DNA from 4 places in the Pantoea sp. X-Soil-MYKO-1289 genome. Region 2 is predicted to be linked to each of the others. Evidence: predicted binding sites of a transcription regulator. Region 2 holds the regulator's gene; each other region holds the start of a gene.
The links. Region 2 encodes Fur, which represses iron uptake genes when iron is present. Its sites were predicted from a motif close to ATAATAATGAGAACNACTATCAA; they were not measured.

Region 1 (7,792 bases), 580 kb from region 2:
ATGGCGCGCGCGTCGCTGCGTCAGCAGCAGCGCGGGCAGGATAAAGGCGGCGCAGACCGCCAGCACCGGCCACTGCGCCTGGCTCAGGCTGCCCATGCCCCACAGCGAAAGCTGGCGCAGCTGCTGGTCGTTGCTGAGCCAGGAGAGCACGCCCACCGCCGCGCCGCACAGCGCGTTGATGGCGATGCCCACCAGCAGCAGACGCGCCAGACTGCCCTGCGCCTGCTGGCTGAGGCTGAAGATCAGCGCCATCACCGCCAGGCTGCCGAGAAAGGCCGCCAGGGTCGGCAGCCAGAGCGCCAGCAGCGGCGGCAGCGTCAGCGGCAGAAGAATGGCGGTCGCCACCGCCAGCCCTGCGCCGCTGCTGATGCCGAGCAGGCCGGGATCGGCGAGCGGGTTGCGAAACAGCCCCTGCATCACCGCGCCGGACACCGCCAGCGCCATGCCGATCAGCACCGCCAGCAGCACGCGCGGCAGGCGGATATGCAGCCAGATCTGCCACACCATATCGCTGAGCGGCGCCCGCCACAGCGCGCGCAGCGACAGCGGCATCGCGCCGAGATTCGCCGCCAGCGCCATCGCCGTCAGCATGCTCATCAGCATCAGCGCCAGCCAGCGCGGCGCGGCGGCATTACTCATGCCGGGCCGCTTCCGCCGCTTTGCGCAGCTTAACGATGGCGCCCGGCGTATCGAGGCCGAAACCGAGCAGCGCCATCTCGTCGATCACCAGCAGGTTCTTATGCTGGCCAGCCGGGGTCAGCGCCAGGCCCGGCAGTTGCCACACCTTCTCTTCGTCGCCGAGGGTTTTCAGCCCGTCGTCGCCGATCACCACCAGATCCGGCGCGGCGGCGATGACGCCCTCCTGCGACAGCGGCTGATAGTGCGGCACTGCCGCCATGGCGTTGATCAGGCCCGCGCTGCGGATAGCGCCGTCGGCGGCGGTATCGCTGCCCGCCGCCAGCGACTTCATGCCGCTGTGCGACATGATAAACAGCACCTTCACCGGCAGCGGCCGCTTCGGCAGCGCCGCCAGCGTGCGGTTAACCTGCTGCGCCAGCGCCTGCGCCTCTTCGTCGCGGTGCAGCGCCTTGCCGATGGCGGCGATCTTTTTGGGGATCGCCGCCAGGCTGCTCTCGCCGCTTATCTCCACCACCTTAACGCCAGCCTGAGCGACCTGCTGCAGCGCCAGCGACGGTTTCGCCAGCTCGCTGCTCAGCACCAGCGTCGGCTTCAGCGCCAGGATGCCTTCAGCGTTAAGCTGACGCATGTAGCCGATATCCGGCAGCCGCTTCGCCAGCGCCGGATGCTGGCTGGTGCTGTCGCGCGCCACCAGCGCCTGCTGCGCGCCCAGCGCATAGACAATTTGCGTGACGTCGCCGCCGATGGCGATCACGCGCTCCGCCGCCAGCGACGGCAGCGCCAGCAGCAGCGTTAGCCCAGCGATCACCCCTTTCATACGGCTTCTCCCACCGCGCTCAGCGAGGTCACCTGCTCGCGCCACCGCGCCTGCTCCGGCGTGCCTTCGCTGCGCTGGCCGTAGAGCTGGGTGATCTGCGTGCCGTCGGCCGCGAACAGCTCCAGGCTGGTGACGAAGCCGTCGCCGGTCGGTTTGCGCGTTACCCAGCTTTCGTGGATGCGATCCGCCATCAGGTGCAGCGTGAAGCGCGGGTTGAAAATGTTGAGCCAGTTCTCCATCGGCGCCACTTTTTCCACCGCGCCGGTGAAGATCTGGGTGCAGCCGCGGTTGCCGACGAAAATCATGATTTCGTTGCCGTCCCGCTGCGCCAGCGTCAGCAGCCGCGCCAGCGCGTCGTTATCCACGCGCCACGCCAGATCGCTGCCCGCCGCGCGAAACGCCTGCGGTCGCGAAACGTTATGACGCTTCAACAGAGCGAAAAACTGATGCACGTCGGTCATGGCGCGCCATTCGCTGTCGATGGCGGCGGCGTCGATATGCCCGGCGAACCGTGCGGTTTCCACAGGCTCTACATGCAGCGCGGCGGGCGCGTCGTCGACAAAGCGCGCGATCAGCGCCTGCCAGGCCGCCATATCAGTGCGGTCGGTGGCGTAGATTTTCAGCACCGCGTCGCCGTGACGATCGAAGATCTGAATGCTCTGCCGCTCGCCGCGCGCGCTCTGCTCGCGCAGAAAGAAAGCGCTGCGCCACTGGCTGAGGAAGAAGCGCAGGTCGAGCGCGCGCGGATTCAGCACCAGCCCGGCGTGATCGCCCAGCGTCAGGTTCTGGTAATGGCCAAGATGCTCATGCACCGCATAGCCATTACGAGTGATGCTTTTTGTTTCGCCCACCGTCTCCAGCGCCGACAGCAGCTCGCGGAACTGCGGCTTCAGCGGCTGCGCCTCCTGGCCGACGCGCGCTGCGCACAGCTCCGCTTCGCTGATGCCCATCAGCGCAGCCAGCTCGCGGGCATATTTTTTCGGATGACGGCTTTTCAGCGTCTGATAGTGCTGCCACAGTGAATTCATTGCGCCTTGCTCCCCTAAGAGATGCGCCCTGCGCCTGCGCAGGGCGTTCCAGTGATTAGAAATCGACGTTGACGCCCAGCTGCCAGGTGCGGCCCGGCATCACCGCCAGCGCCACGTCGTTGCGATCCTGCGCCGTGTCGCTGGTCAGCTCGCGGCTGCTGGTGTAGTCCCAGTATTTGCGATCGGTCAGGTTATAGACGCCGCCGCTCAGCCGGACGTTTTTCGCCACCTGCCAGTAGGCCGTTGCATCCACCATGCCATAACCCGGCACGCGCATATACTCGCTGGTGGCATCGGTAATCGCCGCGCCGCTGTTGCTGTAGCTTTCGCGGTTGGTCTCGGTGGCGCGCTTGCCTTTCACGAAGGTCGCGGTTACGGCCGCGCCATAGCCGCGCTGCACGTCGTCCCACGCCAGGCCGACAATCGCCTTCAGCGGCGCGACGCTGTCGAGATCGACATATTTGTCGCCTGAATAGCTCGACTTCGACTTCCCTTCGTTATAGCCCAGCGCAAAGCTGGCGCTCAGTCCGTCGACCGCCTGGAACCAGCTGCCGAAGTTGATGCGGGTCGCCAGCTCAGCGCCGTAGATATAGGCCTTGTCGCGGTTCTCCGCCTGATAAGTGGTATAGATGTTGCCCGGCACGTTGACGAACTTATCGGGGTTGCCGGCGCGGGTGTAGCGCGTGTAGGCGATAAAGTTTTTGTACTGGTTGTAGAACAGCGAGGCGTTGACCGTCACGCCTTCCACCGCCTGGCCTTTCAGGCCCCATTCGAAGTTATTGCTGGTTTCGGTGTCGAGATCCGCATTGCCGACCAGCGCGTACTGGGCGCGCCCTGCGTAGCTGGAACCAAGGTTCCAGGAGCCGTAAAGCTGGCTGGCGGTCGGGAATTGCACGCCGCGCTTGTACTGCAGATAAGTGATAAGCGCAGGGGTCAGATCGTACTGGAAGGTGAGCGACGGCAGCACCTCGGTGTCGCTGTTGCCAGCGCCGTAGAGCGTTTCCAGCTGCTCTTCGGTCAGCACGCTGCTGCCAGCGGTGAGATCGGCAAGGTTGCGCGGTTTGGTGTTCTGGTACATCACGCGCACGCCGGGGATCACCGCGAAGCCGTGGCTGTCGAGGTCGAAGTTGATCTTATCCTGCACAAAGCCGGCGACAGTGTAGCTGCGGCTGTCGGCCTGCGGCTGCATGATCACGCTGTACTGGCTCGGCGTGGGCGACTGGCGGAACGGACGCTCGGTGTCCTCAATGTGCGTGTTGACGCCGGCGCTCAGCTCGTGGCGGCCGGCGATTTTGCTGGCGCGCGTGTCGAAGCCCAGGCTAGCGGTGTTGTAATCCGAATAGACCCGTTCATACGCGCTGGCGCTGCTCGGCATCCAGGTATTGTCGTGCGATTCGGTTTTCTGCCAGTAGAGGCGCGTGGTCAGCGTATCGAGCAGATCGTTGTAGGGCGTCCACTCGTCCGCCAGGCTGACGCCGAAGCGGCGCGTGTCGCTTTGCTGCTGCGAGGTGCCCCAAATGGTATTGCCGGAGGTGTCCCAGCCGTCATAGTGGGTGTGGTTGGTTTTATGGTAGTAGTCGAAGGTGGCGCTCAGCTTGTGCCGATCGTTCGGCTGCCAGATGCCAGAGGTCATAAAGGCGTCGGAGTGCCAGTTGGCCGGATAAGCCTCTTTCACGCCGCTGTTGTTTTGCGTCTCCTGGCCGTCGCGGCGGCTGTAGACGAACAGGCCGCGCAGTTCCTCGTCGCCCGCCGCGGCCGTGATGCCGTTGTGCCAGCTGCGGTCGGCGGAGTTGTAGTTGCTCTGATAGCCGAAGTACGTGGTTTTGCTGCCGCTCAGGTAGTCGTCGGCGCTTTTGTTATGAAACGAGACGTTGCCGCCAATCGAGGCGTTGGGCTGATCGACCGCGGTCGCGCCCTTCTCAATCTCGATGCTGCCGAACATATAGGGATCGATGTAGTCGCCGCGGCCGATGCCGAAGGTGTTGTTGCCGACGCGGCTGACGTAGGGACGGCCGGTGGCGTCCGGCAGCGGAATGCCGTCAACGTCGAGCCCGACGCGATTGCTCTCCAGTCCGCGAATGTTATAGCCGCTGTAGCCTGCGCGGTCGAAGCCGCTTTTGCCCGAAGAAGAGCCGCCCGCCGAGCCGGTGGCGGCGATCAGCGGCTCATAGCGCATGATGGAGCCAAAGTCGTTCGCGCCGCGCTTTTGCAGATCCGCTACGGTCAGGGTGGTTTTATTGCCCGCTTTGGGCTTCGGCGCGGTAACGGTCATCACCGCATCGCCGCTGGTCGAGTCAACCAGAGGCGAATCGCTGGCGGCGTAGCCGCAGGCGGCGTGAACAGATGAGGCGAGCAGCGCGATTTTACACAGACGCTGTTGGGTCAATCCCTGAAACATTAAAGACATAAGCGCAAATACCTTGTGATTGTTAGTATTTGCTCACTTATTTGCTGTCAGTAGCTAAATTCCGGTTTCGCACATAAAACCGTAAAGGGAGACGTCATTTTTATAGGAATAATTTCGCCAGAAATGTAATGTAAGTGGTAATCATTATCAACTGGCTTTAGAGTAAGATGTATCTTACACCGCACGAATTGCCAAGCTGCGCCGTGCGCCCTTCTCTTTTTCGCTACGGAAATCCCTATGACTGAGAAACCGTCCGTCACCATTCACTACTGCACGCAGTGTAACTGGCTGCTGCGCTCCGCCTGGATGGCGCAGGAGCTGCTGCAAACTTTCGCGGACGACCTGGCGGCGGTGACGCTTAAGCCGGGCACCGGCGGCATTTTCGTTATTACCATTGATAACGAGACGCTCTGGGAGCGTAAGCGCGACGGCGGTTTTCCCGATGCGGCGGCGCTGAAGCAGCGCGTGCGCGATCTCTGCTTCCCGGAGCGTTCGCTGGGTCATGTCGATAAGAAGAAACCCTGAGGCAGCGGCGTTAGCTGGCGGCGATCTTATCCGCCGCCGCATTCAGCGCGTCGACCACCTTTTCCAGCGTGTCCGCCGAGAGATCCTGCTGCGACAGGCGGCTGTTGAGCGTGGTGCGTATGCGGTGAATCGCCCGATCGACGTCGGGAAGGCTGCGGTTGTTCACCAGCACCGCCAGCGACGAGAGACGCTCGATAAGATGCGCGATATGCGGCTGCTGTTCAGCCAGCCGCGCGCGTCCTGCCGCATTCAACGTATAGGCCTTGCGCGACGCCTGCGCGTCAACCACGCGGATAGCGTCCATCTCTTCCAGCAGCGTCAGGTTGGGGTAAATAATGCCGGGGCTGGGAGAATATTCCCCTTTGGAAAGCTCTTCGATCGACTTGATCAGCTCATAGCCGTGCGCATCGTTTTGCGCGAGAAAGTGCAGCATTAACAGGCGGATATCGCTGGCATCCAGCATCTTCTCACGACGTTTGCGACGACCGCCGCATTCACCGCGCGCAGCGGAATCCTGGTGACACGAGAAAGCCGGGTCCTGTTTCATTGCCTGCCTGAAGGGAGTTTTTTACGGGAGGATGATAGTAGTCCGCCGCCTGGCAAAATTCAACACGGGCGGCGGCGGCAGCCTATTTGGCGTGCCAGTAAGCGACGGCGCGCACAAAGGCGGCATCCAGGCCGCGACGCTCGACAAAGTAGTCGCCGAGCGCTTTCGCAAACGCCCCTTCGCCGGTCAGCCAGACAAAGTAATCCTCCGGCGGCAGTCTGATGTTATCCAGCTCGGCGATGAGCGCCTCAAGTTTACCCGACTGCGCGGCGCCGCTGCCGAGCCAGCGCACATTCACGCCAGTCAGATCCGGCAGGTAGTCGCGGCCGGTCGCCTCATCCACGCAGGCGAACAGGTGCAGATCCTGCGCCTCGGCAGCCGCTATGCGGCGCTTAAAGGCCGGCAGGCTGGTTTCGTCGCAGACGTAGAGCTGAAACGCGTAGTCGGTTGGCACCACCAGCGAGCCGCGCGGGCCGCCGATGATTAACCGATCGCCCTCTTGCGCCTGCTGTGCCCAGCCGCTGGCGACGCCGCCCTCGTGAATATAGAAATCGATGGTCAGCGATGATTCGCCGTCGAAGGCGAGCGGCGTGTAGTCGCGCGCCGGCGGACGCGCGCCATCCGCCCAGACCACGCCTTCGTCGGTCATCTGCGGCAGCGGCAATTCCGCGCCGCTCTCCTGCGGGAAAAAGAGTTTGATATGGTCGTCAAAGCCGGGTGAAGCGAAGCCCGCCAGATCGCTGCCGTGAAATACCACGCGCCAGAATTCACCGGCGATGAGCGTTTTGCTGGCGACGCTGATGCGACGGAAACGCAGTTCATTGCGCACGCGCTGCGGCGCGCGGCTGCGGGAGGCTCGGTTGTCGGAATGCATAAGTTCTCCTGTTGCGCAGCTGGTCAGCGCCTTCGGCTGCAAACGTCAATAGGTGAGATATTTTAGAAATGATTCTCATTTGAGACGCTCAGATTACTCATGATATATCTTACACGCAAGGATCGTTTGTGCTGTTTTCGCGCAGCCGAAAACCTGCGCGGGCAAACGCCTGCGCAGTGGTGAAAGAAGGGATTAAGCAAAGGCGCGCGCTGGCTGGGCGCGCGTGGCGATCAGACGTTGTCGTTTAACGCGTCTGAGCTGAACTGTTTTTGCGACTGCTGCGGCAGCGCATTGTCGCCCAGGATTTCGTGCTGGGCCGGCTGAGCATGCGGGTGCAGGCCGGCAGGCGGCGTAAAGGGTTCAGCCATCTGGGCGCTGGCGAATAGCGGCAACGCAGTAAGCGCCGTAACAAGGAACAGCGTAGAAAGTTTCATGATTGTCGTCGTTTTAACTGTCTGGTTCGGAAAGAACCTGAAAGGCAGATGAATATCCAGTCCGACAGGCCAAATGCACGATATCCGCATGGCTGTCGGTTTAAGGCAGGAATTTTACGCCAGAAAACCGATCTATTTTATAAAATCGTGCGGTTTATCACATTTCACCGCACGAAAAGCCGGTTTCAGCTTTGGGCGACCGGTATTGAGAAGAGCCCTACCAGCGTATCCGGCGTCGAGGCTTTCATATCGAGCCGCAGCAGATCTTTGCCCTGACGGCGCGCGACGCCCAGCGCGGGCAGATGCACGTAGTAGAGATCGGCGATAAAGCGCGTCAGCTGTTCGGGCGCGCCCTGCCAGGGAATGGTGGCGTAGAGGCCGCGCGCCGAGGTCCAGTTGACGATGTGCGATCCCAGGATGTCGGCGTGCTGACTCTCCAGCGCCTGGAACAGGCTGATATGCTGCTGCTCCGCCGCCGAGCTGCCCGGGCCGTACTGAAAGCCGAGCCAGCCGCGCTCGAC
Region 2 (7,792 bases):
ATTTTGCTGCTACAGTAGCGCCAGGTTTTCAGGCATGGAGCACCGCTGCGTGGCCACCGTACTTATCGTTGAAGATGAAAAAGAGATCCGGCGCTTTGTGCGTCTTGCGCTGGAAGGCGAAGCGCTGAAGGTGTTTGACGCCGATACGCTGCAGCGCGGGCTGATTGAGGCGGCGACGCGCAAGCCCGATCTGGTGATCCTCGATTTAGGCCTGCCGGACGGCGACGGACGCGACTTTATCCGCGAGCTGCGCCAGTGGAGCGCCGTGCCGGTGATTGTGCTGTCGGCGCGCGTGGACGAGCAGGATAAGATCGACGCGCTCGACGTCGGCGCAGACGACTATCTGACCAAGCCCTTCGGTATTGGCGAACTGCTGGCGCGCGTGCGCGTGGCGCTGCGGCGTCATCCCGGCCAGCAGCCGGAACCGGTGATCCGTTTCGCCGACGTTAGCGTCGATCTCGCCGCGCGCCGCGTGGTGCGCGCCGATGGCGAGGTGCATCTGACGCCGATTGAGTTTCGCCTGCTGGGCGTGCTGCTGAGCAATGTCGGGAAGGTGCTGACGCAGCGCCAGCTACTGAGCCAGGTCTGGGGACCGAATGCGGTCGAGCACAGCCACTATCTGCGCATCTATATGGCGCATCTGCGCCAGAAGCTGGAGGCGGATCCGGCGCAGCCGAAGCATCTGCTGACCGAAACCGGCATCGGCTACCGCTTTATGCCATAAAAAAAGCGCCCAGAGGGCGCTTGATGCATGTGTCACTGTGCAGACGCGGATGGCATGGGCCGATCGCAAAGTCGCTTTACGCATCCATGCTCGCTCGGCCCGCGACCTCCCTGTCGCGGGACGCTTTGCTCTTCGGTCCATGCCATCCGCGTTTTGAATACTGAGCCGCCTGAAAAACCCTCTGGTTTACCAGCCAGCTCAATATTATCAGGCGTTTTTCAGCACTTCGCTGACGATCTCTACCGCTTCTTTCTCAATCTGCGCGCGATGCTCGGCGCCCAGGAAGCTTTCGCAGTAGATCTTGTAGGCATCTTCGGTGCCTGACGGACGCGCGGCGAACCAGCCGTTTTCCGTCATCACTTTCAGACCGCCGATAGAGGCGCCGTTGCCCGGCGCCGCCGTCAGGCGCGCGGTGATCGGATCGCCCGCCAGGGTGTCGGCGCTGACCATCTCCGGCGACAGCTTCGACAGCGCCGCTTTCTGCGCAGAAGTTGCAGGCGCCTGCAGACGGTTGTAGCTCGGCGCGCCGAAGCGCGCAGCCAGCTCGTCATAGTGCTGCTGCGGGTTTTTGCCGGTAACCGCGGTGATTTCCGCCGCCAGCAGGCAGAGAATGATGCCGTCTTTATCGGTCGACCAGGCGGAGCCGTCGAAACGCAGGAATGAGGCGCCCGCGCTCTCTTCGCCGCCAAAGCCGAAGCTGCCGTCGAACAGGCCGTCAACGAACCACTTAAAGCCTACCGGCACTTCCACCAGCTTGCGGCCGATATCGTTAACCACGCGGTCAATCATCGCGCTGGAGACCAGCGTTTTGCCGACGGCAACCTCTTTGCCCCACTGCGGACGATGCTGGAACAGGTAGTTGATGGCCACGGCCAGATAGTGGTTCGGGTTCATCAGGCCCGCCGGCGTCACGATGCCGTGACGGTCATAGTCCGGGTCGTTGCCGAACGCCAGGTCGAACTTGTCTTTATAGGCCAGCAGACCCGCCATGGCGCATTCAGAAGAGCAGTCCATGCGCACCACGCCGTCTTTATCCAGATGCATAAAGCGGAAGGTCTGGTCGATGGCGTCGTTGACGATGGTCAGGTCGAGGTTGTAGTGCTCGGCGATGCGCTTCCAGTACTCCATGCCGGAGCCGCCCAGCGGATCGACGCCCAGCTTCAGGCCCGCTTTCTGGATAGCAGCGAAGTCGATCACCTGCGCCAGCCCTTCTACGTAAGGCTGGATCAGATCTTTCTCGACGATACGGCCGCTTGCCCATGCCTGATCCAGCGGCAGACGTTTAACCTCTTGCAGGCCCGCTTTAATCAGCTGGTTGGCGCGATCCTCGACCACTTTGGTGACGTTGGTGTCGGCCGGGCCGCCGTTCGGCGGGTTGTACTTGATGCCGCCATCTTCCGGCGGGTTGTGCGACGGCGTAATCACGATGCCGTCCGCCTGCGCGCCGCCCTGCTTGTTGTGCTCAAGGATAGCGTTGGAGATAGCTGGCGTCGGCGTGTAGCCGTTGTCCTGCTGCACGATGACGTCTACGCCGTTGGCGGCCAGCACTTCCAGCACCGACAGAATCGCCGGCTCAGAGAGCGCGTGCGTATCTTTACCGACATAGCAGGGTCCGGTAATGCCGTTTTTCTTGCGCTCTTCCGCGATGGCCTGCGCGATCGCCAGAATATGGTGCTCGTTAAAGCTCTGGCGTCCTGCGCTGCCGCGATGCCCGGAGGTGCCGAATTTCACCGCATGGTCCGGATTCGCCACGTCGGGCTGCAGGACATAATACTGTGATGTTAACTGTGCAACGTTAATCAAATCGCTCTGCTGGGCGGGTTGCCCGGCACGGGGGTGACTGGCCATTGGCGCTTCTCCCTGACGCTTCAGTTTAAATGGTGCCGCAAACTTTCTCTGCCAGCTCCTGCGGGAACTGCATTGAGACCATGATGTGTTCCACCATGCTGCATTTACGGCCGGTATTGGTATTGGTGATCACCCAGTACGGCGTGCCGGGGACATGCTTCGGCTTCGTATGGGTGCCATTTTGCAACAGCGTTTGCTCGTCGCCCGCAAAATAGACGCGAGTACGGCCCTGCAGCGAGGCAGTGGCTTCAGCAAACGCCGAAGGATCAAGACGATAGAGGGTTGAGAGAACCATCATAAAGCGATTGACCGCTTTCTTCTGTTCGGCATATTCGTCGGACAGCAGCAGCTCACGCACGGCGCGCACGCGATCCTGCGGGCGGTTTTCCGCGCGCACCGGCTGGATCGTTTTTTGCGCCGCCTCGCCAGCGGCTAACGGCGCCGCTGCCGCAGGCGCGCTTTGACCGGCATTAAATTTTAGCATCCGCCGTAAAATGTCAGAGGCGCTCTCGCCGATATGTTGCGTGTGGCTGGCGATATAGCGGTAGAGGTCTTCGTCAACTTCAATCGTTTTCATCTTTTTCCGTACGGTTTCGACTCGTGACAGAACCACGCCAGCCTGAAAAACGCCGTTGCAACACTCGGTTGTTCGCGGAGCGGGCGGGTTCTAACATAAGGATTATAAAGTTAAATCCAGGCGGGCTGATAGCCTTCGCACGCTCATACGGCAAAAGTCGGAATATGCCCTAAAGCCTGCCGTGTCGTCGCGCCTGGAAAGGTGAAAGCATGATAACCTAACCCAAGGTCCCCATCTTAAGAACTTTGCCATGATTTTAAATGCTCGTCTGCAAACTGACCAATCAATCGCTGATTCCTTGCCCATCCTGCTTATTCACGGCCTGTTCGGCAGTCTGGATAACCTCGGCGTGCTGGCGCGCGGCCTTAAAGACGCAGGCCCGCTGATACAGGTGGATGTGCGCAACCACGGCCTGTCGCCGCGCGCCGACGAGATGAGCTATCGCGCCATGGCGCAGGATATGCTCGACACCCTGGACGCGCACCAGATCGATCGCGTCGCCGTTATCGGCCACTCGATGGGCGGAAAAATTGCCATGGCGATGAGCGCGCTGGCGCCGCAGCGCCTGGAAAGGCTGGTGATGATCGACATCGCGCCGGTGGATTATCAGACGCGACGCCACGATGAGATTTTCGCCGCCATCCGCGCCGTTAGCGACGCAGGCGTGCGCCAGCGCAGCGAGGCCGCGCAGGTGATGCGCACGCATATTAAAGAAGAAGGCGTTATCCAGTTTATTCTCAAATCGTTTCAGGATGGGGAGTGGCGCTTCAACGTTCCGGCGCTATGGGAAAATTACGCTACAATATCTGGCTGGGAAGCGGTGCCGCCCTGGCCGCATCCTGCGCTCTTTATACGCGGCGGCGACTCGCCCTATCTCGACAACCAGCATCGCGACGCGCTGCTGCGTCAGTTTCCCGCCGCGCATGCGCACGTCATCAGCGGCGCCGGCCACTGGGTGCACGCCGAGAAACCTGATGCCGTATTGCGCAGCGTCCGCCGCTTTTTTGCGCTTTAAAAGCAAAAGCTTGCCGTTCGCGGTTTAGCATTGGCGTCATCACTTCGGCTGGAGTATGATGGCGCGCTAAATTTTGCCGCTGCTCATTTTTTTGCCGCGGCAATGGCCCATTTCGTGATAAACGCGCCTGCTCGCGCCGCTAGTTTTACTAACCCATGGCAAAAGAACACACTGACCGCACCACGCTGGATCTGTTTGCAAACGAGCGTCGGCCCGGTCGACCGAAAACCAGTCCGCTCTCGCGTGATGAACAGCTGCGCATCAATAAGCGCAATCAACTGAAACGTGACAAAGTGCGCGGGCTGCGTCGTGTCGAACTTAAAATGACCAGCGAAGCCGTGGATGCGTTAAACACCCTGGCTGAGCAGCGCAATATCAGCCGCAGCGAACTGATTGAACAAATGCTGCTGGCGCAACTCAAACTGGGCTGAATAGCGTAAAGCGCACGCAGAAGCAAATGGAGCGGCTTTTCGAGTTCCGCCCTTTTGCCCGCTCTGCTATCATTCGCTTAATTGTGCGCTCTGCGCATGCACTCATTATCAGGATTTAAGAGGTTATTTACCCCATGGCAATCGTAGGCATCTTCTTTGGCAGCGATACCGGCAACACCGAAAACATTGCAAAAATGATCCAGAAACAGCTGGGCAAAGAGGTTGCGGAAGTGCACGACATTGCCAAGAGCACGAAAGAAGATCTCGAGGCGTTCGATATCCTGCTGCTGGGCATTCCGACCTGGTACTACGGCGAAGCGCAGTGCGACTGGGACGACTTCTTCCCAACGCTGGAGGAGATCGATTTCAACGGCAAGCTGGTGGCGCTGTTCGGCTGCGGCGATCAGGAAGACTACGCGGAATATTTCTGCGACGCGATGGGCACCATTCGCGACATTATCGAGCCGAACGGCGCGGTGATCGTCGGCCACTGGCCGACCGAAGGCTACCATTTCGAAGCCTCTAAAGGCCTGGCGGACGACAAGCACTTCCTCGGCCTGGCGATTGACGAAGATCGTCAGCCGGAACTGACCAACCAGCGCGTCGAGGCCTGGGTTAAGCAGATTTATGATGAGCTGCAGCTGCAGGCGATCATCGAAGCCTGATTACCCACATACTCAATGTGGGCGCTGGCTCACATTGAGTTAAAGGTTTTTCCTATAGAAATAATAGCTACAGTTTTTTAACTTTTATCTCTGATTCTGTACAATACCCACATCGGTTATCTGCTTATTTCTTCCGCGAGGTCAGGAAGTTAGCGAGATGATAACGAACCTCCTGCATTTCTCCGCCCGGCGCCGTTACGCATCTTCTTACAGCCCGTGTTGATTTCAGGCGTTTCCCTCGGTTTTCATTTCAAAACTTCACCTCTATAATGAGACGCAAATGAGAATAGACACCGAACGACATTCAAGGCAAGGCGCCTCAAGTAACCAGCAAAGTAACAGGACAATATCCGCATGACTGACAACAATACCGCATTAAAGAAGGCTGGCCTGAAAGTCACGCTGCCCAGACTTAAAATTCTGGAAGTGCTTCAGGAACCTCAGTGCCATCACGTCAGCGCGGAAGATCTGTATAAACGCCTGATTGATATGGGCGAAGAGATTGGTCTGGCTACCGTTTATCGCGTACTGAACCAGTTTGACGATGCGGGCATCGTTACGCGTCACAACTTCGAAGGCGGGAAATCGGTTTTCGAACTGACTCAGCAGCATCATCACGATCACCTGATCTGCCTCGACTGCGGCAAAGTCATCGAATTCAGCGACGAATCGATCGAATCACGCCAGCGAGATATTGCTACCCGTCACGGCATCAAGCTGACGAACCATAGCCTCTATCTCTACGGACACTGCTCGCTGGGCGATTGCCGCGAAGACGAAACGCTCCACGATCAGTAAAGATGTGCGCTATGCAGTAATGCTAAAAGCCGGTCTGCGTACCGGCTTTTTTTATGGCCGTCAGGCGACCAGCGTTTCGTGCAGATAGCGCCAGCGGGGAATTGAGGTCGTGCAGTCGAGGATCGCCAGCGAGATGCGCGCCTGATCGCTGCCGTTCATCATCTGCAGCTCGCGATATTGAATAGTGACCTCATCTTTGCCCTGAGAGATCACCGCGTGCTCGCTGGTGGCAATGCGCATGCCTTCGCGGCGCCCCTGTAACTGCCGAAACAGCTCTTCGGTTTGATTTAAATCGAGTAGCCGCCCCTGCGGCGTCACCATGCGGAAATCGGGATGGAAGTGTGAAAGCAGCAGATCGAAGGTATCGTCTTCGCCTGAAGGCTGATTGAATATACGTTCGATTAACTGATGTAAAACTACCACGCTGTGTTTTGCTTCCTGACCAAGAGCCGTCATCATTTTTCCTTTTTATGCCCGCATAGCCTCTTCAAAGAGCGAATAGCCTACCTGAAAAAATGAAATTCACATCTGTAAATTGATTAATTTTCGTTAACTCAGACAACGCCCATACTGGTCCGACAAGTAGTAATTGTTTGTTACAGAACAAAAAATTGCCTTGCGGCTGATTGCAGCTATAAAAAAGGGCGATTGCTCGCCCTGTAGTGATTTTATCATGCCGTTAATGCAAAAATTTAATCGCCGATTTTTGCCCAGGTGTCGCGCAGGCCCACGGTGCGGTTAAACACCAGCTGGTTGGGACGCGAATAGCGGCTGTCGGCGCAGAAGTAGCCTTCACGCTCAAACTGATAAGGCGCTTCCGGGCTGGCGTTCTGCAAACCTGGCTCGACGAATCCCTGACGAATTTCCAGCGAGTTCGGATTGATGGTGGTCAGGAAATCCTCTTCCGCGCCAGGATTCGGCACGCTGAACAGGCGATCGTAAAGGCGGAATTCCGCCGGCAGCGCGTGGTCTGCGGAGACCCAGTGGATCACGCCCTTCACCTTGCGGCCGTCAGCCGGATCTTTGCTCAGGGTATCGACGTCGCAGGTGCAGTAGATGCAGGTGATATTCCCCTCTTCATCTTTTGCCACACGCTCGGCGCGGATCACGTAAGCGTTGCGCAGACGCACCTCTTTGCCCAGCACCAGACGTTTGTACTGCTTATTGGCCTCTTCACGGAAGTCAGCGCGATCGATCCAGACCTCACGGCCAAACGGCACGTCGCGGGTGCCCATCTCCGGCTTGTTCGGATGATTTGGCATGGTGATGATTTCGTTATGGCCGGCCGGCAGGTTCTCAATCACCACTTTCAGCGGATCGAGCACCGCCATGGCGCGCGGCGCGTTTTCGTTCAGATCGTCGCGAATGCAGGATTCCAGCGACGCCATCTCCACCACGTTATCCTGTTTGGTGACGCCGATACGGCGGCAGAACTCGCGGATAGAGGCGGCGGTGTAGCCGCGACGGCGCAGGCCCGAAACGGTCAGCATGCGCGGATCGTCCCAGCCTTCCACCACGTTTTCGTTGACCAGCTGCGTCAGCTTGCGCTTCGACATCACCGCATATTCGAGGTTAAGACGCGAAAACTCATACTGGCGCGGATGCACGGGTATAGAGATGTTATCCAGCACCCAGTCATAGAGGCGACGGTTGTCCTGGAACTCCAGCGTACAGAGCGAATGGGTAATATTTTCCAGCGCATCGGAGATGCAGTGGGTAAAGTCATACATCGGA
Region 3 (7,792 bases), 640 kb from region 2:
CTCAACAGCCTGATTGACTGGCTGGCGCGCCGTCTTGAATTCCGCATGACGCGCTATCGTCGCGGCATGCAACACTAACCAGGAGCGAATTATGTTGGCTGAATTTCAGCAGCGCGACGCACAGCGCATTCCCGCGCGTCATGGCAAAGCCATTTTTCTCAAACAGGGCGAGGCGGTGCAGGTGATCAATCTGCACGGTACGCAGGTGGTGGATTGTTGGGCTTATAACGCAGCGGATATCGGAGAATATATGTCGATGGAGGCGACGCGCGTCTGGAATCAGCGCCTCAACCCTCGCGTCGGCGACAGCTTTATCACCAGCCAGCGCCATCCGATTTTGACGCTGGTGGCGGACACCTCGCCGGGCGTACATGACACTTTTATGGCGGCCTGCGATGCGCGCCGCTATGAACTGCTGGGCTGCACCGAACCTCACCGCAACTGTCACGACAATCTGTTTGAATCCATGGCGGAACTGGGCGTCACGCTGCCGCACGGCAACCTGGCCTCCTTTAACATTTTTATGAATATCCAGGTTCAGCCGGACGGCGTCACGCTGAAAACCCTGCCCGTGGTAACGCAGCCGGGCGATTACGTGATTCTGCGCGCCGAGATGGACTGCTATGTGGCCTTTTCCGCCTGTCCGCAAGATATCGTCAGCATCCAGGGGCAAGGCGATAATACGCCGCGTGATGCAGAGCTGCGCATCCTTACCAACGGCTTCCCGCAGCCAGGGCTGCAGGGGCCATGGGTGCCGCGCGCATAATCACAGCGCCCGCCGCCTGCGGGCGTTTTTTGCTTATCCCAGCACCCTTTTTACGCAGGATTTAAAGATATTCACCCCAATCTCCAGCGCGTTGAGATCGAAGCGCATGTCGGGATGGTGCAGGCCCGGCGTCAGGTTGGTGCCCAGCCCCCAGAAGCCCGCCTTGACCTGCGGGCGCTTGACCGGATAGAAAAAGAAATCCTCGCTGCCCGGCGTGGTTTTCGCCTCCAGCAATCCCTCAGCGCCCAGCACCTCGGTAATCGCCGCGCGGATCACCGCCGTCGCTTCATCATGGATCTCCGCCGCCGGCATCTCTTTCAGCACCACCACCTGCGCCGATGCGCCCAGCGCCGCGACGCTGTGCTGGATCGCCTGCGTGACCTTCTCCTTCAGCACCTCCATCGGCGCGTTCTCCTGCGAACGCAGATCCCAGACCACGCGCGCCTCGTCGGGCACTGAGTTGGTGACGCCAGCATCGCAGAGAAAGCGGGTCGCTTTCACGCTCCAGTTAAGGCCCGGCGAGAGATGAATCGCGTTGACCGCATTGACCGCCTGCACCGCCGCGTCCAGCGCGTTGACGCCGAGATGCGGACGCGCGGCGTGCGCGGGCGCGCCTTTGATGGTGGCCTCCAGCGTCGAGCAGGCGGAGTAGAGCACCGCGGGCGTCGCCTGGCCTACCACGCACTCCTCCAGCGGCCGCAAATGGAAACCGAAGATCATCTCCACATCATCCAGCGCGCCGCCCTCTACCATCGCCAGCGCGCCGGCGCCCAGCTCTTCGGCTGGCTGAAAGAGAATTTTCAGCCGCCCTTTTTTCACCGCGCCTTCCGCCAGCAGCTCTTGCGCGGCGGTCAGCACCACGGAAGAGTGGCCGTCATGGCCGCAGGTATGGCGCGCGCAGGCGACGCCGTCGATGATATGGCCGAGCGCATCCATGTCGGCGCGCAGCGCCAGCACCGGACCCGGCACGCCGCTGTCGATCTCCGCCACGATGCCGGTGGTCTGATTGATATTGCGCGTCACCTTCAGCCCGGCTTTCTCAAGCTGATCGGCAATATAGGCGGAGGTTTTAAACTCCTGAAAGCCCAGTTCTGGAATTTCATGCAGATAGTGATAGTGCTCTAAGACCTTTGACACCGCTTCTCTCCTAAACAAAAAGACGCATAACGAACATCGCGATCGCCGCATTGATGACGCTTACCAGCATCAGCAGCGGCCAGTATTTTTTCGGCACGTCGGCCACGCCCAGCAGGCGGCCCATGTACTGCAGCTGCGATCCCATCAGGAAAATGGCGGGCGCGAGAATGGTGATGTCCGCGCCGGTCAGCACCCCTTTCGTCAGCAGGCTTACCGCTACGCCGGTTCCGGCTGAAGAGGAGAGCCAGGCGGTCAGCAGAACGGTAATCGCTTCGCCCGGCAGGCCGAACAGCCCCATCACCGGCGCGAACAGCTGGCCGAGGAACGGCATAATGCCGAGTAAATTAAGCACTTCTGCCAGCACATAGGCCATCACTACGTTCGGCATCAGGTTATGGATGGCAATATGGAAACCTTTGCGCGCGCCGGCGACAAAAATATCAAAAGGGTTGTGACTGCTTTTTACCGCGCCGTTATTTTCCATCGCTGAAATCCTTTCTATAAACACTGTTTAACACACAACGCGTCAGCGCCGCACCGACAAATTTAAGAACGAACATTAAGGCGAGCGGAATAATAATCGGCAGCGTCATCGAGGCGAACAGCGCCGACCCGATAGCAAAATAGTTATTGATCAATCCCGCGCCGGAATATTGCCAGGCGCTCATCACCACAATATCTTTTTTCGTTACCTGACCGCGGTCATACATCTCTTTGGTCAGCGCGGCGCCCGCATCGGTGCTCTGCAGATCGGTGATCAGCGCCAGCCCGCAGCGCCCCGGCAGCCCCATCAGCGGCTGCAGCAGCGGCGTCAGCAGCCTGTGCGCCGCGCGCATCGCGCCGTAGTGGGTAAAGATTTCCAGCACGCCCAACGCCAGCATGACGGTCGGCGTCAGCGAGAGCGCGAAGAGAAAGCCCGCTTTGGCGCTCAGTCCGCCCGCGCCGAGAAAGGTGTTGCTGGCGGGATCCTTCATGGTGCCGAAGCTGCCGCCCAGCGTGGTGAAGTCAAAGGCGCCCAGCCAGTGGAAGCCGTCGACCTGGTAGAGCAATCCTGAAAAAAAGAGGATAGCCACAATCAGCGCCAGATAACTTCCTTTGCTGGCTGAAACCCGTTCGCCTGTCAGCGTTATTTTTTCTTCAGACATGGTTATTCCCTGCGCATAGTTTATCAGTTGCGATATATGGAACTCTGACGGTTGCAGGATTTATGCCAGCCGCCGCATAACGTCTCTTTTGAAAATAAAGTTTTCCTCTCTTTCGCTGTTAAATAAATAATCGATTAAATCTGCATCGTTTTATATTTGTCAGCGGCAGGGTGGCGCGGCGAATATCGCGCGCTTGTTGCATCGCCACAGAAAATAAGCCGCCCTGCACCATCAATGCGCAACGGTGGCGCACCGACGTAGTGCGAAGCCTAACTGGTCAAGGAATGATAATCGCTCGCATTCAAATAGCTGAATAATTCTATTTAAATCAATTAGATAAATTGTAATTTTTAAGTAAAAAACTATCTTTCGCTACGCCTCATGGTGCATAATTCACCACTTCTCACCTGTTTACTTATTCTGCTTCTATAAAGGAATTGCTCATGCTGACTGCTGAAATGACCGCGCGTCTTAACGATCAACTTAACCTCGAATTTTTCTCCGCGAATCTCTATTTGCAGATGAGCGCGTGGTGCAGCGATAAAGGTCTGGAAGGCGCAGCGGCGTTTCTGAAAGAGCACTCCCGCGAAGAGATGGAGCATATGCAGCGCCTGTTCGACTATCTGAGCGATACCGGCGCGATGCCGGTGCTGGGCTCTATCGCCGCGCCGCCGGTCGCCTATAACTCGCTGCCGGAGCTGCTGGAGCAGGCGCTGGAGCACGAGAAGCTGATCACGCGTAAAATCAACGAGCTGGCGCATGCGGCCATTACCTCTCTCGACTACTCCACCTTTAATTTCCTGCAGTGGTACGTGGCTGAGCAGCACGAAGAAGAGAAGCTGTTTAAAACCGTACTGGATAAGCTGGCGCTGGTGGGCAACAAAGGCGAAGGCCTGTTCCTGATCGATAAAGATCTGGCGCGTATGAATGCGGAAAGCCACGGCGCTAATGGCTGAGGCGCCTGCGCGGGCAGGATGGCCCGATCGCAAAGTCGCTCAAGGCATCCATGCTCGCTCGGCCCGCGCCGTCCATGGCGCGGGACGCTTTGCTCTTCGGGCCATCCTGCCCGCGCTTCAGGTGCAGTGCGGTCTGCCATGATCGCCCCACCGCCGTTACAGATTACAAGCTAAACCGCCCGCCCTTCTCGCCGTTGATCCACAGCTCGCGCCGCTCGCCGGCGGGCAGCAACACCTCAATCTCACGCCACGCCGGCTGATAGTCGCCGCGCTTCTCCAGCGTCAGCTCAAGCCGATCGCTGCTGCTGCGCAGCGCCCAGCGCACCCAGAGCGCATTGCCCTGCCGCCAGCCGTGGCTCTCGCCGTCGTCGTCGAAAAACTCGCCCTCGCTGCGCGCTTCGCCCGGCGCAGGCCACAGCTGCAGTTCGCGCACGCGGTCGAGCCGCGCATCGGTGGTGCTTTCGCAGCGTCCCAGCGGAATGGCGGAACCGGCGCGCGCCAGCAGCGGCAAGCGATCGAGCGGCGCGTCGAGCGTCACGGTCTGACCGCCCGCCAGCCACTGGCCGCTGTGCCAGTCATACCAGCCGTAGGCGTTGCGCGGCAGATAGACCTCGCGCGCGCGGCTGCCCTCCTCCACCACGCTGGCCACCAGCAGATCGCGCCCCAGCAGAAAGTCGTCGTTTTCCCGGTACGTCTCGTCATCCTCTTCGTGATCGAGAAAAGTGGGACGCAGCATCGGCTCATCCTTCGCGCTCGCCTGCCACAGCAGCGTGTAGAGATAGGGCATCAGGCGGTAGCGCAGACGGATCGCCTCGCGGATCAGCGGCGTCACCTCTGGATACATCCAGGGTTCATTCACGGTGTGATCGTCGTTCCAGGAGTGGATGGTGAAGCGCGGATGCATCACGCCGTTCTGCACCCAGCGCACAAACAGCTCGGCGTCCGGCTTGTCGCCGGAGAAGCCGCCGACGTCGTGACCGACGTTAAACAAGCCCGAAAGGCTCATGCCCAGTCCCATGCGGATGTTGTAGCGCAGCGTCTGCCAGCTGGTGCGGTTATCTCCGCTCCACGTCTGCACGTAGCGCTGCATCCCGGCGCAGCCGGAGCGGGAGATCAGATAGGGCCGCTTCTCCGGCGCGAAGCGCTGCTGCGCCTCCAGCGAGGCGCGCATCATCAGCAGCGGCATCACCGGGCGAATGTGTTTAATGGCGATGCTCTGCCCGAAACCGTGGCAGCGCGCTTCGCCGTCCCACACCTCATATTCGTTGTTGTCATTCCAGGTGGCGTCGATGCCCTTCTCCAGCAGCTGCGCGGTGACGTTCTCCTGCCACCAGCGCACTGCCTGCGGATGCGTAAAGTCGAGGTGCGATCCTTCATCGTCCCAGAACACCGAACGCTCGGGGCGATCCTGCTCCGAGTCGCGAATAAATAGCCCCTGCGACGCCACTTCCTGATAGCGCGGATGATCCTGCAGCAGGCAGGGTTTGATATTGGCCGCCAGCTTCATGCCCGCCGCGTGGAACGCCTCGCTCATGCCGTTGGGATTCGGCACCTTGTCGTAATTCCAGTTAAAGACATAGCGCTTGTTGTTGATCGAGGTGTAGCCCGACGAGAGTTGAAACGAGTCGCAGGGGATCTCATGCTCGCGGCAGAGGCGGATAAAGCCCTGCAGCTGCTGCTGCGCGTCGGGGGCGTCGGTGTAGTGCATGGTCGAGCCGCTGTAGCCCAGGCTCCACTTCGGCTGAAAAATAGTCCGGCCGGTCAGGCGCACGAAGGCCTGAGTGACATCCAGCAGCTTTGGCCCCAGCATCAGGTAATAGTCGAGATCGCCCGCTTCGGCGCGGTAGCGGCGATAGGGCAGATGGTAGTTGTCCAGCTCGTTGCCGAGATCGAGCCAGCTGCTGCTCAGGTTGTCGTAGAACAGGCCGAAGCTGACGCCGTCGCGCTGCGTCAGGGTAAAGGGAATATGCTTATAGAGCGGATCGGTGCTGGCGGCGTTATAGCCCATCGCATCGAGGTTGCGCATCTCGAAGCGGCGGCCGCTGCGGTTCAGATCGCCGCTCTTCTCGCCGAGGCCGTAGACGCGATCCTGCGGCTGACGACGCTGATAGTGCTCCACGCCGTCGCCGTGCGCGTTCAGCAAATAGGCGCCGGTGTGGCGATCGGCCGCCAGCGGCTGCCACTGCCCCTGATGATAATGCTCCCAGCTCAGGCAGAGCGGATGGTGCACCGTCACGCGCAGCCGGTCGGTGCTGATGCGCAGCTGGTTCGCCTCGTGCTCCAGCTGAAAGCCCGGCAGCCCGAAGCCGTCGAGGGATTCGCGATCGCGCCCCTCCCAGGGCACGTCGTCCTCTGGCGCGATGCTCCAGGTTCGGTTCAGGGCCAGCTCGCCGTCGCGCTTCAGCAGCACGCGCATCAGACCTGACTCCAGCACATAGAGGCGCAGCAGATGGCGGTTGTCCACCTTCAGCTCGACAAAATGATCGGCGTGCTGACTCAGCGTCCAGTTCTTCAGGGTTTTCATAACGGTGTCCTTATTGTTCCGCGCTGCGCTGACGACGTTCGGCGATAAACATCACCAGGAAAATCGCGCCCACCAGGTCGAAAAAGCCCATGGCGACGAACAGCGGATTAAAACCAACGGTGTCGGCGGTAACGCCGATAATCAGAGAGAAGATAAAGCTGGCGATCCAGGCGCAGGATCCGCGCATGCCGTTAACCGTTGCCATCTGGCGACGATCGAAGCGCTCCACCACCAGCGCGCTGAGCATGCAGGAGATCACCTGATGGCCGAAGCCGCCGATCGAGATCAGGGCGATCGCCAGATAAGGATCTTTAACGAGAGTCATCAGCGCCAGCGAGATCATCAGCACCGCGCCGGTGATCGAGCTGGCGACGATAGAGTTGACGCGCGTCAGGCCGAACCACTTCACATAGATTTTGGTCAGGTAGCCGCTGGCGACGCTGCCGAGATCGGCGGCGAGAAACGGCAGCCAGGCGAACATCACGATCTGCTTAAGATCCATGCCGCGCTCGTTAGCCAGATAGAGCGGCACCCAGAAGCTCAGCACCGCCCAGGCGGGCTCGGCGAGAAATGCCGGAATGGCAATGCCGTAGAATTTCTTCTCTTTACCGATGGTTTTCAGCGCCTGAAAGAACGGCAGCTTTTCACCCACGGCTTCGTTGTCCTGCGTAATCCAGGCGCGCTCTTCGTCAGAAAGCCGGGCATGCTTTTCCGGCGACTGATAGCCCCACCACCAGAGGCCGACCCACAGCAGCCCCAGGCCGCCGGTAAGCAGAAATGCGCCCTGCCAGCCGAAGGTGATATGCGCCACATAGATAATCGGCGGCGCCAGCATCGCGCCAACCGAAAAGCCGACGCCTGCCCAGCCTGCGGCGACCGGACGCTCTTTTTTCGGGAACCAGTCGCCGATCGCCTTGGCGTTGGCGGGCGTCGCCGCCGCCTCCGACGCCCCCATCACAAAGCGCAGCAGCGCCAGATGCAGCCAGCTTCCCGCGCCGGCGTGCAGCAGACAGGTCACCGACCAGACCAGCGCGCAGATCAGGAAGCCCATCTTCAGGCCGATCACGTCGATCAGCCAGCCGCAGAGCGGCTGAAACAGGGTATAGGCAAGCTGAAACGCCGCCACCACCCAGGAGTAGTGTTCGGTGCTCATATTGAGGCTGGTTTTCAGCTCCGGCGCCAGAATGCCGAGCGAATTGCGCGTCACGTAGTTTACCGTCACGCCCAGTAGAAACAGTCCCAGCATCCACCAGCGGAGATTTTT
Region 4 (7,792 bases), 2.3 Mb from region 2:
GGGCGCCAGCGCGTCGACAATCTTCTGCTGCTCGGGATGCTTGTTCAGGCCCGGCCCCCACATATCGTTCAGCAGCGCGCGATCTTCATCGCTCTGCTGGTTGGGCTGCGCGGTATAGAACACCGGGATGCCCTGCGACTTGCACCAGGCGCGCAGGCGGGCGATGTTCTCCACGACCTGATTAACCAGCGGGCTGTTTTCGCCCCAGAAGTTAAGAAAGTAAGCCTGCATATCGTGAATCAGCAGGGCGGCGCGCTGCGGCTCCAGCGTCCATTTCACCTTGTTGGCGGGCAGCTCGGCGGCGGCGGGCAGCGAATATGAGGTCAGTTTTGGAATAGCCATAAAATCTCCGGAACAGGTCAGGCTTGCGCTGGTTGATCGGCAAGCTGTTGGCGCAGGCGTTTTTTGTCTACTTTGCCGACGGGCGTCAGCGGCAGTTCATCCACGCAGGTAATGCGATCGGGCAGTTTATATTCGGCGACGCCCAGCTCGCGCAGATGGCGGCGCAGCGCCACCGGCTTGAGCGGCTGGCGCGCCACGATAAAGGCGCAGCTTTTTTCGCCCATCAGCTCGTCCTGCATCGACACCAGCGCCGCATGGATCACATCTGCATGGCGCTGCAGCAGGTTTTCGATCTCCTCGGCAGCGATCTTTTCGCCGCCGCGGTTGATCTGATCTTTCTCGCGCCCCTGCACGGTGATGTAGCCCTGCGGGTTAATCTCGATCAGATCGCCCGAGCAGTAAAAGCCGTCGGCGTCGAAGCTGGCGGCGTTGTGCTCCGGGCTTTTGTAGTAGCCGCGGAAGGTATAGGGGCCGCGCGTCATCAGGCGGCCGATGGCGCCGGTCGGCAGCGGATCGCCGTTCTCGTCGGCTACCCAGACCTCATCATCCGGCGAAATCGGGCGGCCCTGAGTCGTGAGAATGGTGCGCTCGTCGTCGTCGAACCGGGTGTAGTTCACCAGCCCTTCCGCCATGCCGAACACCTGCTGCAGCCGGCAGCCGATCTCGCTCTGAATGCGTGCCGCCAGCGTTTCGCCCAGTTTGGCGCCGCCGACCTGCATCCGCTGCAGCGACGCCAGCGCCTGGTTGCTGCCCCATTCCTGAATCGCCTGCAGCCACAGGCTGACGGCGGGCGGCACCAGGCCGGTGTCGGTAACCTTGTGCTTTTCGATCAGCGGGAAACAGTTGGTCGCGCTGGGATCCTCGGCCAGAATCACCTGGCCGCCCGCGTAGAAGACGCCGAGCGCGCCGGGGGAACTCATCGCAAAGTTATGCGGCGCGGGCAGGGCGATCAGATAACGCGTGTCGGCGGTGACCGCGCAGATCTCGTCGCTGGCGCGGATGCTGTAGTAGTAGTCGTTGTGGGTGCGCGGAATCAGCTTCGGCGTGCCGGTGCTGCCGCCGGAGAGCTGGAAAAAGGCGACTTCGTCGGCGGCGGTCGGCGTCGGCTGGAAATCGCCCGCGCCTTCGGCCATCAGCGCTTCCAGGCTGTTTTCCGGCTGGCTGTCGTTGCGCAGGATCGCCTGCCGCAGCGACGGCTGCGCGGCGCGCAGCGCGTCGACAAAACTGTCGTCGGCGAACAATGCATGGCGGCGATCGGCGATCAGCAGCGCAGGTTCGATCTGCGCGGCGTAGGCCTGCAGCTCGGTGCGCTGGTGGCTGAACAGCGCGTAGACCGAGGCGACGCCCAGCTTGAACAGGGCGAAAACGGTGACGTAGAAGTCGGCGACGTTGCCGAGCTGCACCAGCGCGGTGTCGCCGTTTTTCAATCCGCGGCGCTGTAGCGCGGCAGCGAGGTTGTCGCTGCGCTGCGCCAGCTGACGGTAGCTCAGCCGCAGATCGCCTTCAATAACGGCGATGGCGTCGCTGTTTTCATGACGCGCCAGGATATCGGTCATCGGCACATCCAGCCAGTAGCCTTTCTCGCGGTAGCGTGCCGCCAGATCGTCTGGCCAGCGATGGTAAGGGATCGACATGGTATTTCCTTTATTGCAGTCCAAAAGCGCGCAGCATGGTGTCGAGTTTGACACCGGTCTCGCGCCATTCTGATTCCGGTTGCGAATCCGCCACGATGCCCGCGCCGGCGAACAGGCGCACCCGCGCGCCATGCACGGTGCCGCAGCGGATAGTGACGACCCATTCGCCGTTGCCCTGCTCGTCGCACCAGCCGACGATGCCGCCGAACAGACGGCGATCGAACGGCTCCAGCGTCTGGATCAGCTGCTGCGCGCGCCTGTGCGGGAAGCCGCTCAGCGCCGGCGTCGGATGCAGCAGACAGGCGAGCGACAGCGCGTTCTCCTGCTCGTCGAGCGCTTCGCCGTCGATCTGCGTCGCCAGATGCCACAGCGTGGCGGTGGTCAGCAGAGAAGGGGTAGCGGGCACCGAGAGCAGGCGGCTGCGCGGCTGCAGCACCTCGCGCATCGCGTCGGTCACCAGCTTGTGCTCGTGGCGATCTTTCGCCGATTGCATCAGGGCGTCGCCCGCGGCCCTGTCGCGCTGCGCGTCGGCGTCGCGTCGCGCGGAGCCGGCCAGCGGGCAGGAGCTAAAATCACGCCCCGCTTTGCGCAGCATCAGCTCCGGGCTGGCGCCGACCAGCGAACCGCCCTGCGGCAGCGGCAGATGAAAGTGATAGCTGTTTGGGTTCTGCGCCACGATGCGCTGCATCAGCGCGGCGATATCGACCGGCTGCTCCGTCACGATATCCATCAGGCGCGACAGCACGACTTTATCCAGCTCGCCGCGCTGCGTAGCGGCCACGGCCTCTGCCACCATGGCGGTAAACACATCGTGCTCCGGCATAGCGGCGCGGCGGCGCACCTGCGGCAGCGGCGCCTGAACGGCGGGCAGCGCAGCCTGAAGATCGGCGCGGTTAAAGACCTGATGCGATTCCGGAATAAACAGCGCGGCGGGCTGCGTGACGTCGAAGGGGATGGCGCCGACCAGGATCGGATGGGCGATGCCCTGTTTTTTTGCGGATGCGAAGTGGCGTCGCAGCTGCTGTTGAAAGTCGCCGTTCAGCGCGTCGCCATCGGTCGCCGGCGTGGCGATCGTGGTGTAGCAGCCTTGCGTAGCGATACTGCGCCACGGGGATGTGAAGATAAATCCCCGGCACAGCGCGGAGAAATCCTCCAGCAGGGGATTTCCAAACGTCAACGTTTCCACCATAATTTTCACCTATAAATGATAAGATAACTAATAATGATTATCATTTGTATTGTGGTTCTGTAACCTACGTTGATTAGGCTGGAGTGTCAATAAATTCGCGGCATTGAGCGCGCGATCTCAGCGTGATGCGTAAGGGCGACAGAAGGTTGTCTTTCAGTAAAAGGTGGGCTGAATCTTATGTTTAAGCGGATTTTTACCACGGTGGCGGCGCTGGCCTTCGTCACCGTCCTGGCTAATTCTGACGCGCATGCCGAGGAAGGCTGGCCGCGCACGCTGCAAGGCGCCAGCGGCAGCGTCACGCTGGAAAAAGCGCCGCAGCGCATCGTCTCCACCAGCGTCACCCTGACTGGCTCGCTGCTGGCGATCGACGCGCCGGTCATCGCCAGCGGGGCGACCGCGCCGGGCAGCCGTCTGGCGGACGAGCAGGGCTTTTTCCGTCAGTGGAGCGACGTCGCAAAGCGTAAACATCTTAAGCGGCTCTATATCGGCGAACCGAGCGCCGAAGCGGTGGCCGCCGAGGCGCCGGATCTGATTATCGTCAGCGCGACCGGCAACGACTCCGCGCTTAAGCTGGTGGATCAGTTCTCGGCTATCGCGCCGACGCTGGTGGTGAACTATGACGATAAAAGCTGGCAGCAGCTGGTGACGCTGCTCGGTGAAGCGACCGGCCACGAGGCGGAGGCGGCGGCGCGCGTAAAGGCGTTCGATGCGCAAGAGGCGGCGCTGAAGCAGAAAATCACGCTGCCGCCGCAGCCGGTTTCCGCGATGGTGTTTAACGGCGGCGGCCGCGCGGTGAACCTGTGGACGCGCGAATCAGCGCAGGGCAAGCTGCTGGAGCAGCTCGGCTTTACGCTCGCCGTGCCGCCTGCGGATCTACAGCAGACGCACAGCATGGGCCAGCGCAAAGATATTATTCAGCTCTCCGGCGAGAACGTCGCCAGCGGCCTGAACGGCAACAGCTTCCTGCTGTTCGCCGCGGAGGAGCAAGGCGCGAAACAGCTGATGCAGAATCCGTTCCTGGCGCAAACCGCGGCGGTGAAGCAGCAGCAGGTTTACGCGCTGGGCGCCGACACTTTCCGTCTTGATTACTACAGCGCCAGCCATCTGCTGGCGCGTCTGGAGCAGCTGTTCGTTAAATCATAACGCCTCTTCCGCCAGCGTCGGCGCTGGCGGTTGATAGCGTCGCAGCTTCGCCATCAGCATCCACATCACGCCGCCCAGCAGCGCCGCGCCGAAGCCGAACAGCGCGGCGGCCTGCTGCGGCAGCAGCCATGACCCCAGCGCGCCGATCATCGCCGCGCCGATCGCATCGCCGGTGACGTTCTGCGCCGTCCACAGGCTGTTGATGCGTCCCAGCAGCGCATCGGGCGTCAGCGACTGAATCAGCTGGTACTGCACCAGGCTGTTAACGGCGCTGAAGTAGCCGAACGCCGCCAGGCAGGCGAGCCCGAGGGCGAACTGCGGCATCAGGCTGAAGGCGCCAAGCGCGAGGAAAGCGGCGACGGCGCTGGCTAACATCACTTTGCCAGGCTGCGGCGTCTGCGCCAGCCGTCCGCTGGTGAGCGCGCCCAGCGCCGCGCCGAGCGGCACGGCGGCGTACATCAGGCCCAGCTCATCGAGGCTGACCTGCCAGTGCGGCGCCAGCGCCGGATAGAGCACGCGCACCGCGCTCGCCAGGGTGACCAGCGCGCCGATCAGCGCCGCCATGCCGACCAGCGGCGCGGCAAACAAGAACTGTACGCCGCTGGCGAGCGCCCGCAGCGGATGCTCGCGCGGCTGCGGTGGCGGCGGCATCACGGGCAGCCGCAGCAGGGTCAGCACGGTGAGCAGCGTGCCGAGCGCGGCGAGGCCGTAATTCCACGCCGCGCCGCCGTGCGCCAGCACCAGACCGCCGACGGCGGGCGAGAGAATGGCGCCGAAGCGCACCGTCAGCATGGTAATCGCGCCCGCCTGCATCAGGTTTTCGCGTCCCACCAGCGCCGGCGTCGCCGCCAGCAGCGCCGTCACGCCAATCGCGCCGAAGAAGCCGTCCCACAGGCCGAGCAAAAAGACCGCGCTGACCGATGGCGTCGGCAGCGAGGCGTTAACCGCCAGCGCGACGAAGCCGAGGCCGCAGGTAGACCGCGCGATCAGGATCAGCCGTTTGCGCTCGTAGCGATCCGCCAGCACGCCGCCGGTCAGCAGTCCGACGAACATGCCCGCGCCCGCCAGGGTCACCGCCAGCCCGACCAGCGCGGGCGAGCGGGTCAGCTGCTGGATCTGCACCGGCACGGCAATCGCCAGCATGCCAAGCGCGACGATAGAGATAAAACGGGCGATAAAGACGGCGCGAAAAGCGGAATGCGTCTTCAACAGGCTGAGGTCGATGAGATGGGAGGGTTTGTTCATTGCTTCGCCTTTTGCTGCGGTTTTCCTCGCGATGGTCGAGGCGAATCATGGTAACATACAAAAATACGAGTAATAACGATAACAAGTATCATTATCAAATTGACGCGTTCGCTGCGTCAGTGAACAGTGAAGGTTCGGAACGTTATGCGCCAACTCTCCGCAATAGCCGCTTCAGGGATGCTGCTGTTGCTCCTGATCGCGCTCAGCCTGATGCTCGGCGCTAAATCGATCGCCATTCATGATGTTTACCTTGCCCTGACCACCCGCTGCGGCAGCGCAGACTGTATTATCGTGCGCGAGGCGCGACTGCCGCGCACGCTTGCCGGCCTGCTGGCGGGCTGCGCGCTCGGGCTGGCGGGCGCGCTGATGCAGAGCCTGACGCGCAATCCGCTCGCCGATCCCGGTATTCTTGGCGTTAACGCAGGCGCAGGTTTCGCCGTGGTGCTGGGCATCGCCCTGTCTGGCGCTGATTCGCCCGCCGACTGGCTCGGCTTCGCCTTTGTCGGCGCGCTGCTGGCGTCGCTGCTGGTGGCGCTGACCGGCGCGCTCGGCGGCGGCCGCGTCAATCCGGTGCGCCTGACCCTGGCGGGCGTGGCGCTCGGCGCGGTGCTGGAAGGGTTGACCTCCGGACTTTCTCTCCTTAATCCCGATATTTACGACCATCTGCGCTTCTGGCACAGCGGCTCGCTCGATATCCGCAGCTTTGCCGTGCTGCGCGCTACCTGGCCAGCGGTGGCGGTCGGCGCGCTGATCGCGCTGCTGCTGGCGCGCGCGCTCAATACCCTGAGCATGGGCGGCGATCTGGCGACGGCGCTCGGCACGCGCGTGGCGCGTACCCAACTGCTGGGGCTGCTGGCCATCGCCCTGCTGAGCGGCGCCGCCACGGCCGCCGTCGGCCCCATCGCCTTTGTCGGGCTGATGACGCCGCATCTGGCCCGCTGGCTGTGGGGCAACGATCACCGCTGGATGCTGCCCGGCACGCTGCTGATCACTCCCTGTCTGCTGCTGGCCGCCGATATTCTGGGCCGCCTGATGGTGCCGGGCGAACTGCGCGTCTCGGTGGTCACCGCGCTGCTCGGCGCGCCGATGCTGATTGTGCTGGTGCGCCGCAAGCTGGGGAGAGGGCAGGTATGAGTCGGGCGATGATGCACGCCATCTGGCTGCTGGCGGCCTGCGCGCTGCTGGCCTTTTTCGGCGTTACGCGCGGCGCGCTGCCGGTGACGGGCGCGCAGCTCTGGCAGTTGTTCAATGGCGAAGCGGCGCGCAACGTTCAGCTGATCGTGCTGGAGTGGCGGCTGCCGCGCGTGGCGATGGCGCTGCTGCTCGGCGCGGCGCTTGGGGTGAGCGGCGCGATTTTTCAGTCGCTGCTGCGCAACCCGCTCGGCAGCCCCGATATTCTCGGCTTCAACACCGGCGCCTATAGCGGCGTGCTGGTGGCGCTGGTGCTGTTTCAGCAAAACAGCGAGGCGATGACGCTGGCGGCGCTGCTGGGCGGCGTGCTGAGCGCTGGCGTGGTTTATCTGTTTGCCTGGCGCAACGGGGTAGAGACCTTCCGGCTGATTATCGTCGGCATCAGCGTGCGCGCGCTGCTGATGGCGCTCAACGGCTGGCTGATTATCAGCGCCTCGCTGGAGGCGGCGCTCAGCGCCGGGCTGTGGAGCGCTGGATCGCTTAACGGCATCAGCTGGGCGAAAACCGCGCCGGCGGTCGCCGTGCTGGCGGCGGCGCTGCTGCTGACCGCGCTGCTGGCGCGGCGTATGCGCCTGCTGGAGATGGGCGACGACACCGCCTGCGCGCTGGGCGTACCGGTGGAGCGCAGCCGGCTGTGGCTGATGCTGCTCGGCGTGGTGCTGACCGCCGCCTCGACCGCGCTGGCCGGCCCCATTTCGTTCGTCGCCCTGCTGGCGCCGCAGATCGCTCGTCGCCTGTGCGGCGGCATCAAAGGGGCGCTGCCGCTGGCGGCGCTGTGCGGCGCGCTGCTGCTGCTGGCGGCGGACTATGCGGCGCAGCATCTTTTTCTGCCGTATCAGCTGCCGGTCGGCGTGATTACCGTCAGCCTTGGCGGGCTTTATTTGATTGCACTACTGGTCAGGGAGGCGCGACGCCAATGACAGAGAGGATTGCGCGCCTGCGGGGCGAGGCGCTGACGCTGGGCTACGAAAAGAAAGTGGTGGCGGAGGGGCTGTCGGTAACCATTCCGGATGGCGAACTGACGGTGATCATCGGCCCCAACGCCTGC

Region 1: a site for Fur is predicted at 5,020-5,042, ahead of AC6I7Z_RS03305 (TonB-dependent receptor domain-containing protein). Genes of this name have one in related genera too.
Region 3: a site for Fur is predicted at 3,333-3,355, ahead of ftnA (non-heme ferritin). Genes of this name have one in related genera too.
Region 4: a site for Fur is predicted at 5,623-5,645, ahead of fepD (Fe(3+)-siderophore ABC transporter permease). Genes of this name have one in related genera too.

Annotation. Positions count from the first base shown of each region.
Region 1 covers NZ_AP036004.1:669,789-677,580, reverse strand. Annotated here, with positions in the region: gene AC6I7Z_RS03320 (FecCD family ABC transporter permease) at 1-639, opposite strand, end outside; gene AC6I7Z_RS03315 (heme/hemin ABC transporter substrate-binding protein) at 632-1,456, opposite strand; gene AC6I7Z_RS03310 (hemin-degrading factor) at 1,453-2,484, opposite strand; gene AC6I7Z_RS03305 (TonB-dependent receptor domain-containing protein) at 2,540-4,882, opposite strand; gene AC6I7Z_RS03300 (Rdx family protein) at 5,129-5,416, shown strand; gene AC6I7Z_RS03295 (PadR family transcriptional regulator) at 5,427-5,963, opposite strand; gene AC6I7Z_RS03290 (siderophore-interacting protein) at 6,046-6,837, opposite strand; gene AC6I7Z_RS03285 (hypothetical protein) at 7,068-7,271, opposite strand; gene AC6I7Z_RS03280 (helix-turn-helix domain-containing protein) at 7,457-7,792, opposite strand, start outside.
Region 2 covers NZ_AP036004.1:1,254,030-1,261,821, reverse strand. Annotated here, with positions in the region: gene kdpE (two-component system response regulator KdpE) at 50-724, shown strand; gene pgm (phosphoglucomutase (alpha-D-glucose-1,6-bisphosphate-dependent)) at 932-2,572, opposite strand; gene seqA (replication initiation negative regulator SeqA) at 2,598-3,149, opposite strand; gene ybfF (esterase) at 3,400-4,164, shown strand; gene ybfE (LexA regulated protein) at 4,320-4,595, shown strand; gene fldA (flavodoxin FldA) at 4,730-5,260, shown strand; gene fur (ferric iron uptake transcriptional regulator) at 5,615-6,058, shown strand; gene AC6I7Z_RS06005 (hypothetical protein) at 6,119-6,514, opposite strand; gene glnS (glutamine--tRNA ligase) at 6,751-7,792, opposite strand, start outside.
Region 3 covers NZ_AP036004.1:617,296-625,087, reverse strand. Annotated here, with positions in the region: gene AC6I7Z_RS03075 (amino acid ABC transporter permease) at 1-78, shown strand, start outside; gene AC6I7Z_RS03070 (DUF1989 domain-containing protein) at 92-766, shown strand; gene AC6I7Z_RS03065 (M20 peptidase aminoacylase family protein) at 800-1,903, opposite strand; gene AC6I7Z_RS03060 (YjiG family protein) at 1,914-2,387, opposite strand; gene AC6I7Z_RS03055 (nucleoside recognition domain-containing protein) at 2,377-3,048, opposite strand; gene ftnA (non-heme ferritin) at 3,492-4,004, shown strand; gene AC6I7Z_RS03045 (glycoside hydrolase family 31 protein) at 4,168-6,528, opposite strand; gene AC6I7Z_RS03040 (MFS transporter) at 6,539-7,792, opposite strand, start outside.
Region 4 covers NZ_AP036004.1:3,513,997-3,521,788, reverse strand. Annotated here, with positions in the region: gene AC6I7Z_RS16770 (isochorismatase family protein) at 1-342, opposite strand, end outside; gene AC6I7Z_RS16765 ((2,3-dihydroxybenzoyl)adenylate synthase) at 360-1,976, opposite strand; gene AC6I7Z_RS16760 (isochorismate synthase) at 1,987-3,165, opposite strand; gene fepB (Fe2+-enterobactin ABC transporter substrate-binding protein) at 3,343-4,308, shown strand; gene entS (enterobactin transporter EntS) at 4,303-5,553, opposite strand; gene fepD (Fe(3+)-siderophore ABC transporter permease) at 5,698-6,687, shown strand; gene fepG (iron-enterobactin ABC transporter permease) at 6,684-7,664, shown strand; gene AC6I7Z_RS16735 (ATP-binding cassette domain-containing protein) at 7,661-7,792, shown strand, end outside.